3 regions of the Pantoea sp. XAF26B01_ASV70 genome follow, and region 1 is predicted to be linked to each of the others. Evidence: predicted binding sites of a transcription regulator. Region 1 holds the regulator's gene; each other region holds the start of a gene.
What was found. Region 1 encodes LexA, which represses DNA repair genes until DNA is damaged. Its sites were predicted from a motif close to TNCTGTATGTACATACAGNA; they were not measured.

Region 1 (3,279 bases):
GTCAGAAAATAGCCGGCTGCGGCAACTACCATGCTGTTACGCATCTCGCGCCCGCGCGTCGCCCCGATGAACATGCCATCCAGCAGATAACACCAGACACCGATCAGCGGCATAATCATCTGCCAGACCAGATAGCGGTCCGCTGTCTGCTGGAGTGACTGAAGAGAGGTCAGCAGGGTAACGATTTGCGGGCCAAAAATGGCATAGATCAGCGAGAAGAACAGCGCCACCACCACCGCCTGCCGACAGGCAGAGTGCCAGACGCGCAGGAGTTTGCTGCCATCTTTTGCACCATGCGCCTCACCCGCAAAAGCTTCAACCGCATAGGCAAAGCCATCCAGCGCGTAAGCCGTAAAAGTGATGAACATCAGTAATACTGCGTTAACCGCCACCACATCCGGACCCAGCCGGGCACCCAGTACGGTCAGCGAGGCGAAACAGAGCTGCAGCATCAGAGAGCGCAGCATGATATCCCGGTTCAGTCGCAGCAGCCGGCCGCTGTCACCGCGCCAGCTCTGCTTCAGCAGGCTAAGCGTAATTCCGCGCAGTTTTAACACCCGCCAGACCATGATGCTGCCGACACCCAGCGTAATGTATTCCGCCAGCGCCGTGGCGGTTGCCGCCCCCGCGACACCCCAGTGCAGCCCCATCACCAGCCAGAGATCGAGCACGATGTTAACCAGGTTGCCCACCACCAGCAGGATCACCGGCGCGCGTGCATACTGCACGCCCAGCAGCCAGCCCAGAATGACCAGGTTTGCCAGCGTGGCAGGCGCACTGAGCCAGCGAATCTGAATAAACAGTGCCGCCTGTTCGAGTACATCGGGATTGCCGCCAACCAGATGGGTCGACAGCTGAATAATCGGATAACGCAAAGCGATGAACAGTACGCCCGCCAGCAGCGCAATGATCAGCGGCTGAGTCAGCGCGCGTGCCAGCGCCATTTTATCGCCCGCGCCAAATGCCTGCGCCGTAAGGCCAGTGGTACTCATTCGAAGGAAAAGCAGCAGCATAAAGAGGAAGCTGGTCACTGTAGTCCCGACCGCAACCCCGCCAAGATAGACAGGGCTGTCGAGATGACCAATTACTGCAGTATCGACCACTCCAAGTAAGGGAACGGTGATATTTGAAAGGATCATCGGCAGCGCAAGCCGCCAGAGATTTTTATCGGTTGCCGTAATAAAGCGCATTCGCCGTTCCGTGCTCAGTGTCGCTGCGCAAAAGAGGCAGCGACAAAATTAGGGCAGACAGAATAGCATCAGAGAAGGCGAATGCACGCTGGCAGAAGAATCAGAGCCACTCACCGTTGCGCACCACGCCAACAGCCAGACCTTCTATGGTCAGTGACTGCGCACGGGTATCGACAACAATCGGGTCAAAATCGCTGTTTTCCGGCAGCAGATGCACGATAGCACCCTGCTTTTTCCAGCGCTTAACGGTGACTTCATCATCAATGCGGGCAACCACAACCTGGCCGTTACGCACATCCTGGGTTTTATGCACCGCGAGCAGGTCGCCATCCATAATCCCGATATCTTTCATCGACATTCCGCTGACGCGCAGCAGGAAGTCAGCAGACGGCTTAAACAGGCCCGGATCGACCTTGTAGTGGGTTTCGATATGTTCCTGCGCCATGATCGGCTCACCGGCAGCAACCCGGCCAATCAGCGGTAGCCCTTCTGAGGCTTCTTCTTCCATTAACAGTCGAATGCCGCGCGATGCACCGGAAACGATCTCGATGACGCCTTTGCGCGCCAGCGCTTTCAGATGCTCTTCTGCCGCGTTCGGCGAACGGAAGCCCAGCTGCGCGGCGATCTCGGCACGCGTAGGCGGCATGCCCGTTGAAGAAATATGGTCGCGAATCAGGTCATAGACCTGCTGCTGCCTGCTGGTTAATGCTTTCATCCCGCCCCCTGGTTGTTTATACAGTCGCTGTGAGTATATACAGGTATTGGTGAAATGGAAACCGATTGTCAGGGAAAACGCGCCCTCAGACGCGTTATGGAAGGCTTATCGCAAATGTGTCCAGAGCAGCGCGATCCAGACGAAGAGTGCCAGTAAGATGCTGATCAGCACCGCCGCCGAGCCCATGTCTTTTGCCCGGCCCGCCAGCGGATGATGCTCCTGACCGATGCGGTCGACCACTGCTTCAATGGCGCTATTGAGGATTTCAACAATGACCACCAGCACCACCGCCCCAATCATGAGGATGCGGGAGACCACATCGACATCCAGCCAGCACGCAATAACAATAGCGGCCAGCGCAGCCAGCGCTTCCTGCCGAAACGCCGCTTCATGTTGCCAGGCGGCACGCAGTCCCTGCCATGAGTAACCTGCAGCTTTTACTATTCTGATAAGTCCGGTGGCATTATTTGCCATGATGTGGGAACCCTTTCATCGGATTGACGTCAATGTCTGGGCTGCGTGCAATTGGCACCACCACAGATCTTCGCTGCGCTTTCTGGTATGCTTGCGGCGCTTTGCTAACAAGAGGCTTCATGTTGTCTATGTCAGGTTGGCGTAAACTCTATTACAAACTGCTTAATTTACCACTGTCGTTTTTGGTAAAAAGTAAGGCCATTCCGGCCGATCCCGTGTCTGAACATGGTCTGGATCCGACCCGACCTATTATGTATGTTTTGCCTTACGATTCGAAGGCCGACTTACTGACTTTACGCGCACAGTGTCTGCGGCATCATCTGCCCGACCCGCTCACTCCGCTGGAGATTGATGGTTCTCTGCTGCCGCGCCACGTCTTTATCCACAATGGCCCTCGCGTCTTCCCCTATTTTGTGCCCAGCGTTGAATCCGTGAAAATTTTTCACGATTACCTGGACCTGCATCGCAATAACCCTAAGCTGGATATTCAGATGCTGCCGGTCACGGTGATGTTTGGCCGCGCACCAGGACGTGAAGTCCAGGGCGAAGCAACGCCACACCTGCGGGTGCTGAACGGGGTGCAGAAGTTTTTTGCGGTGATCTGGCACGGGCGCGACAGTTTTGTCCGCTTCTCGCCGACGGTGTCGCTGCGCCGCATGGCAACTGAACACGGTACGGATCAGTCGATCGCCCAGAAGCTGGCTCGTGTGGCGCGCATTCATTTTGCCCGCCAGCGGCTGGCGGCGATTGGCCCGCGCTTGCCGGCGCGTCAGGATCTGTTTACTCGTCTGCTGCAATCCAAAGCGATTGAAAAAGCAGTAGAAGATGAAGCTCGCAGCAAAAAAATCTCCCATGAGAAAGCGCAGCAGAACGCCGTCGAAATGATGGAGGAGATTGCGG
Region 2 (3,279 bases), 1.2 Mb from region 1:
CCGGCCATCTTTGGTCGCCATGACATAATCAGAACTGCATCCACTTAAGAATGCGGCGGTTACCATCACCAGTGCTACTCCTGCCAACCCTTTCATCACGCCTAATCCTCACAAATGGTCAAGTGCAAACAGTGTAGTAATAAATGGTTTTGCCGGCAGGGTTAATCGTATGAATCTGAAAATAACCGGGCGAGCAGGCTCGCCCTTGACTTTATCAGGCGTGCTTTTTCTTACTGCGCATCAGGTTAAGACACTCAACCGCCATTGAGAAGAACATAGCGAAATAAATGTAACCTTTTGGTACGTGGACCGCAAAACTCTCCAGGATCAGGGTGAAACCGACCAGAATCAGGAAAGAGAGAGCCAGCATTTTCACTGACGGATGGCGGTCAACAAACTCACCGATCGCGCGCGCAGCGAACATCATCATCAGCACGGCAATAACCACCGCCGCCATCATAATGAACAGATGATCGGAGAGGCCGATGGCCGTGATCACCGAGTCGAGGCTGAAAATAATGTCGAGCATCATGATCTGCACAATCGCACCCAGGAAGGAATGGACGCGGGTGTTGTGTTCGCCTTCGCTGCCTTCGATCGTTTCATGGATCTCCATGCTCGATTTCCACAGCAGGAACAGTCCGCCAAACAGCAGAATCAGATCGCGCGCCGAGAACGCATGATCCATCAGCGTAAAGAGCGGGTTAGTCAGACGGGCTACCCACGCGATAGAAGCCAGCAGGCCAAGACGCATCAGCATCGCGCCCATCAGACCAATGCGACGTGCGCTGGCTTGCTGGTGTTTTGGCAGTTTAGCGACCACCAGCGACAGGAAAATGATGTTATCAATACCCAGCACCACCTCAAGGATGGTCAGGGTGCCCAGCGCCAGCCAGGCGTTGGGATCGGAAATCCACTCAAACATACCGACATTTAATCCTAAACGAAAAGTAAACGGCGATTATACGCATTCATTTCGCCGATCTCCCACAAAATTGCGACACATCAACGCGGGTGGCGACGTTCAGAGGAGAAAATGACGCGCCAGCAGGGGCCCGGTGAAGCTTTTCTTCAGGTAGAAACCGCGCGGCAGCGTCATGATTGGCTGGCCCTGATCGCCGATTCCTTCTGTCAGCGCTTTGCTATTGGCGGCTTTGGGCCGTATTTGCAGCCAGGCACCATGTCGCGCGGTAATCTGCTCTACGCGACCCAGCACAATCATATCCATCAGCTCTTCCCAGTCCTGCCGCAGCATCTCATCTTCTTCTGCATCGGGGCTCCATAACAGCGGCGCGCCGACACGGCGTTCCCGCAGCGGAATCTCACGCCCGCCTTCAACCGGGATCCACAATACCCGCGCCAGCTTGTGGCGCACATGGCTGGTGAGCCAGGTCACGCCGCTGTTGCCGGTCAGAGGTGCCACGCATACAAAGGTGGTTTCCAGCGGTTTACCCTGCGCATCAATCGGGATGGTTTTCAGTTCGATACCCAGATGGGCAAAGTCCTGCTCCGCTTTGCTGCCTGCGCTGGCACCAAGATGCCACTCAAGCAGCATGCCGACCCAGCCCTTATCACGTTTGAGATCCGCAGGCATGGGCAGACCGGCGCGCGCGGCCAGGGTTTCCAGGGTTAAACCGGCTAAATCCTGCGCGCGTGCCAGCAGGCTGGCTTCATCTTCAGGTGGTCCTGGCTGGTAACTCATGGTGAATACTCGCATTGGTTAAAAATTGTACAACAGCAGGTGAGTCACGTTTCTCACATAAATAATCCGCGTCAGGGATCGATAATAACATGATAGATCGTGCTTTTTTTAGCGGATTGCACGCTCGCCGCCCCAGGTGCTTCAGGGTTATCCCAGCTTACCCGCAACAATGAACAGGATCTCCAGCCCGGTTATCCACAGAAAAATGGGATAACCACCGTCTGAGTGCGGTACTGGTTCCATTTACAGCCTTGACTTTTCACGATCTGGCCATAATTTCGCCGCTCTGGCCTAACCCTGAGCGATTATCTGTGGATAAAAAGCAGTGTGCTTATATTTTAAGCAATTGTCAGTTACCATGAAAATATTCACTGTTTATAAAAGATTTACCGGTAAGGTTTTCGATTTAATTTCATTAAAAATCATAATGATGTGTTGCTGGCTCATTTTGGCTCTTCAGCGCGCACGGAAAAGGTTATTCAGATAACTCCCGCGTTCTGCACAAAGCTATCCACAGAAAAGGTGAATAAGATCGATCTTTTTCTCGGTCATTGTTTATAACTTTGCCATTTTCTGTGAGTTATCCCGGCGATGATGGCTTAACCCCCCATGAATCCAGTGGTTTACCGCCTGTAAGGAGTGTGAAACAATCAGCTCATTCAAATTTTGCTTTGAGGTAGTCCGGTGATCGATGATGATGGCTACCGCCCGAATGTTGGTATCGTAATCTGTAACCGGCAGGGACAAGTGTTATGGGCCAGGCGCTTTGGACAGCACTCCTGGCAATTTCCTCAGGGAGGCATCAATCCCGGTGAAACCGCAGAACAGGCGATGTATCGCGAACTGTTCGAAGAAGTCGGATTACACCGGAAAGATGTTCGAATACTTGCTTCTACCCGTAACTGGTTACGTTACAAGTTGCCAAAACGTTTGGTGCGTTGGGACACAAAGCCGGTATGTATCGGCCAGAAACAAAAGTGGTTTCTTCTGCAGTTAATGTGTAATGACGCGGATATCAATGTGCAGCACAGCAGCACGCCCGAGTTCGATGGCTGGCGCTGGGTCAGTTTCTGGTATCCGGTGCGTCAGGTTGTCTCCTTTAAGCGCGACGTTTATCGTCGGGTGATGAAGGAATTCGCTGGCGTGGTGATGTCTATGCAGGAGAGTGCGGGGCAGCGAAATAATCCTGCCCATCGACGTAAGAGAGGATAGGCCACGCCCTTTATGCTCACTCAGTTGCGCGAAATTGTAGAAAAAGTGGCGAGTGCGCCGCGTCTCAATGAAGCACTCGACATCCTGGTTAATGAGATCTGTCTGGCGATGGATACGGAAGTCTGTTCCGTTTACCTCGCCGACCACGATCGTCACTGCTACTACCTGATGGCGACGCGCGGACTTAAAAAACCGCGTGGCCGCACCGTGACCCTGGCGTTTGACGAGGGGATCGTCGGTTTAGTAGGCCGTCTGGCCGAACCGATTAACCTTGCTGACGCCCAGAGTCATCCCAGCTTTAAATATATCCCCGCAGTGAAAGAGGAGCGCTACCGCTCCTTCCTCGGCGTGCCGATTATCAGCCG
Region 3 (3,279 bases), 1.6 Mb from region 1:
TTCAGATCCGGTCACCGGCTGACGCAAAAAAAAATGCATCTGAAGGTGGAAATCCACAACACCTTCAGATGCGGTGCAAAGCACCTTTCGTTACAAGTGATTTAACATCACGAGACAAAGTTATACAAGAATCGCAAAGTTGTACAATGAAATTTGACAAAATTTAACTGGTCGGTGGTGTATATAAAAAGCATGTTTAAAGTGAGAAAAGAGGTTTTCGATGGTTAATTGAATAAATACAGTGGGTTGGTGAGATTTTCAGAGGGGTGGCGATTTTCAGACCAGCAGGCTGGGGATTGTGCTGACGACACATCAATGCGTTAAAATCGCTTTTTTCCGCAGATTTCAGCCAAAGTTGTACAGGTTTCAGCGCTGGAAAAGTGGCAGGTGCGATTGTGCTGCTGCAATCCTGGGCGTCTGACAGGCCATGCCGCATAATTCACTTCCCACGCCTGATGCAGAAGGCTAAGGTTGACTCCTTATTTATCACAAGGAAATGATCATGGTTCACGACTATTTCGCAATTCCGCCTGCGGGCATGACTCAGGAACAACATAAACGTTCGGTCGCCGTGGCTGCTGCTCTGTCAGTGGCAAAAGAGTCCGTCAGCGCCTCCACCTCTGCAACCGGCTCAAAAACCGCCTGGGATCTGCAGGCCGTGGCGAATGAAGTTGCTAATCTGGCCGACGCGATTCAGGATGCGCTGGAGAGTGACAGCGAGGTGTAAATACTAACCGGTATCGTCTGAGGCTGCTGCGGAGGCGGTGCAGGACAGGGCGGTGGCAGCGTTCAGGAGCCGGTAAAGTCCGGCAATCGGACGCTGCCGGAAAATCCGCTTATTCCATTGCGGGTGGCTCATATTTAATATACTGACGCAGGGCATCATGGATAGCCTGGTTATTGCCCTCTTCCAGACCGCGTTCGGCATACTCTTTCGCCAGCGCCGCCAGTACATCGTCAAACTTCCCTTTGTAATTGAGATTATTCAGCGCAATTTGCTGACCGAGTATCGCTTTTAATACCGTAGTCTCAACCCTTAACTGCGCAACTGCCTCTTCAAGATGTTTGATTCGATCGTCGTCTGCCATAATCCCTCCATGCTTAAAAAAGCAGAATAACCAGCCCGCCCGTAATATTCAAACCTCTCCGAATGCCAGAGAAGCGTTGTCAGATTTTCCTTAAGTAAAAATAATCAGCCGGTGAATTTATAAGATTCTTTACTGTAAGAAGAAATCGACGCTATTCCGGCGATGCGGCGAAAGTAACCCGTTTCTGCTTACTCTGACGGCAATGCGAAAAAACGTTTAAAAAAAAGTGCATTACCATCAACCCTTTCGCTTAAAGATGTTCCATGTCACTTGATTAAAAGGGGGATTAGCTATTACTGTGTTTATATACAGTAATCTGAAAAAGGAGCGAAATTATGGAATTCATTAAACCTGCGGACATTCGTGCCGTTATGCCTTTACCGCTATATATCGAACGTGTGCCGTGCGGGTTTCCATCCCCGGCGCAGGATTATGTCGAACAACGTATTGATCTCAATGCGCTGATGGTTCAGCACCCCAGCGCCACCTATTTTGTCCGTGTCAGCGGCGAGTCAATGATTGAGGCGGGCATCAATGATGGTGACATGCTGGTGGTCGACAGTTCACTCACCGCCTCACACGGCGATATTGTGGTCGCCGCGGTCGAAGGTGAATTCACCGTTAAACGTCTCCAGCTTCATCCCTGCCTGCAACTGATGCCGATGAATACCAAATTTAAACCGATCGCTATCCAGACCGAAGATGCGCTGGAAGTGTTTGGCGTTGTGACCTTTGTTATTAAAGCGACCCACTGACCATGTTCGCGCTGGTCGATGTGAACTGCTTTTACGCGTCGTGTGAGACCGTTTTCCGGCCTGACCTTAAAGGTAAACCGGTAGTAGTGCTGTCGAACAACGACGGCTGCGTGATTGCGCGCAGCGCCGAGGCAAAGAAAGTCGGCATCAAAATGGGCGCGCCCTATTTTAAAATGCGTGAAGAACTAACGCGTCACGCGGTGCAGGTCTTCAGCTCAAATTATGCGCTCTACGCCGACATGAGCCATCGGGTGATGACCATACTGGAAGAGATGGCGCCGTCGGTGGAGATCTACTCGATCGACGAGGCGTTTATGGATCTCACCGGCGTGCAGAACTGTATGGCGCTGGAGACCTTTGGTCGCCAGGTCAGAGAACGAATAGGCAAAGAGACCCATCTGACCGTGGGCGTCGGCATTGCACAGACCAAAACGCTGGCCAAGCTGGCGAATTTTGCGGCCAAAAAGTGGAGCAAAACCGGCGGCATTGTCGACCTGTCGAACCCTGAACGACAAAAAAAGCTGCTGGCGCTGATTGATGTGGCGGAAGTCTGGGGCGTGGGTCATCGGATCGGCAAACGGCTCAACGCTATGGGCGTTATGACGGCAAAAGATCTGGCCGATCAAAGCACCGAGGCCATCCGCAAACAGTTCAGCGTCGTGCTGGAGCGCACTGTCAGAGAGCTGCGTGGCGAATCCTGTCTGGAGCTGGAGTCAGTGACGCCGGTAAAACAGCAAATCATGTGTTCGCGCTCGTTTGGCAGCCGTATCTCCGACTACGATCAGATGCGCGAGGCTGTCTGCGCGTATGCCGAGCGCGCGGCGGAGAAGCTGCGCCGTGAGAATCAATATTGTCGTCAGGTAGGGGTATTTGTACGCACCAGTCCGCATGCGACTGACGAACCCTTTTATGGCAATCAGTCGATGGAGCAACTGCTGATTCCGACGCAGGACACACGCGACATCATCAGAGTTGCAATGGCGTGCCTGGATAACATCTGGATTGAGGGACATCGCTATATGAAGGCCGGCATCGTGCTGGGGGATTTTTTCAGCCAGGGCGTGGCTCAGTTTGATCTGTTTGACGAACATCAGCCACGCCGCAATAGCGAAGAGCTGATGAAGCTGATCGACACAGTCAATAAGCTCGGCAGCGGGAAGCTGTGGTTTGCCGGGCAGGGGATCAACAAAGCCTGGTCGATGAAACGCGAGATGCTGTCGCCTGCCTATACCACCCGGATAACCGATCTGCCTGTGGTTGCGCTTAAGTGAAGGCTGACCCGATGTTCCTCTGCTGCTGAAACCGCGGCCTCTGCTAAAAGCTTTTTTTATCACGCGATTAAAGTGGCAGGAAGTTATGCTTTGCCTGACCCGATGAGTAGTTTTTCATCGGGTAATTTAAGCAAATTACCAGGTAAATATAATGGATTTCAGGCA

Region 2: mutH (DNA mismatch repair endonuclease MutH) is a predicted target of LexA. The motif match lies at 1,934-1,953, and genes of this name have one in related genera.
Region 3: umuD (translesion error-prone DNA polymerase V autoproteolytic subunit) is a predicted target of LexA. The motif match lies at 1,383-1,402, and genes of this name have one in related genera.

Annotation. Positions count from the first base shown of each region.
Region 1 is NZ_CM137251.1:3,897,621-3,900,899, forward strand. Features, by position in the region: gene dinF (MATE family efflux transporter DinF) at 1-1,190, opposite strand, end outside; gene lexA (transcriptional repressor LexA) at 1,291-1,905, opposite strand; gene ACX8ZY_RS18450 (diacylglycerol kinase) at 2,011-2,379, opposite strand; gene plsB (glycerol-3-phosphate 1-O-acyltransferase PlsB) at 2,508-3,279, shown strand, end outside.
Region 2 is NZ_CM137251.1:928,681-931,959, forward strand. Features, by position in the region: gene ACX8ZY_RS04550 (YgdI/YgdR family lipoprotein) at 1-96, opposite strand, end outside; gene ACX8ZY_RS04555 (TerC family protein) at 215-925, opposite strand; gene mutH (DNA mismatch repair endonuclease MutH) at 1,025-1,702, opposite strand; gene rppH (RNA pyrophosphohydrolase) at 2,387-2,914, shown strand; gene ptsP (phosphoenolpyruvate--protein phosphotransferase) at 2,927-3,279, shown strand, end outside.
Region 3 is NZ_CM137251.1:2,334,223-2,337,501, reverse strand. Features, by position in the region: gene ACX8ZY_RS10915 (hypothetical protein) at 503-727, shown strand; gene ACX8ZY_RS10910 (hypothetical protein) at 837-1,088, opposite strand; gene umuD (translesion error-prone DNA polymerase V autoproteolytic subunit) at 1,424-1,843, shown strand; gene umuC (translesion error-prone DNA polymerase V subunit UmuC) at 1,846-3,114, shown strand; gene ACX8ZY_RS10895 (hypothetical protein) at 3,266-3,279, shown strand, end outside.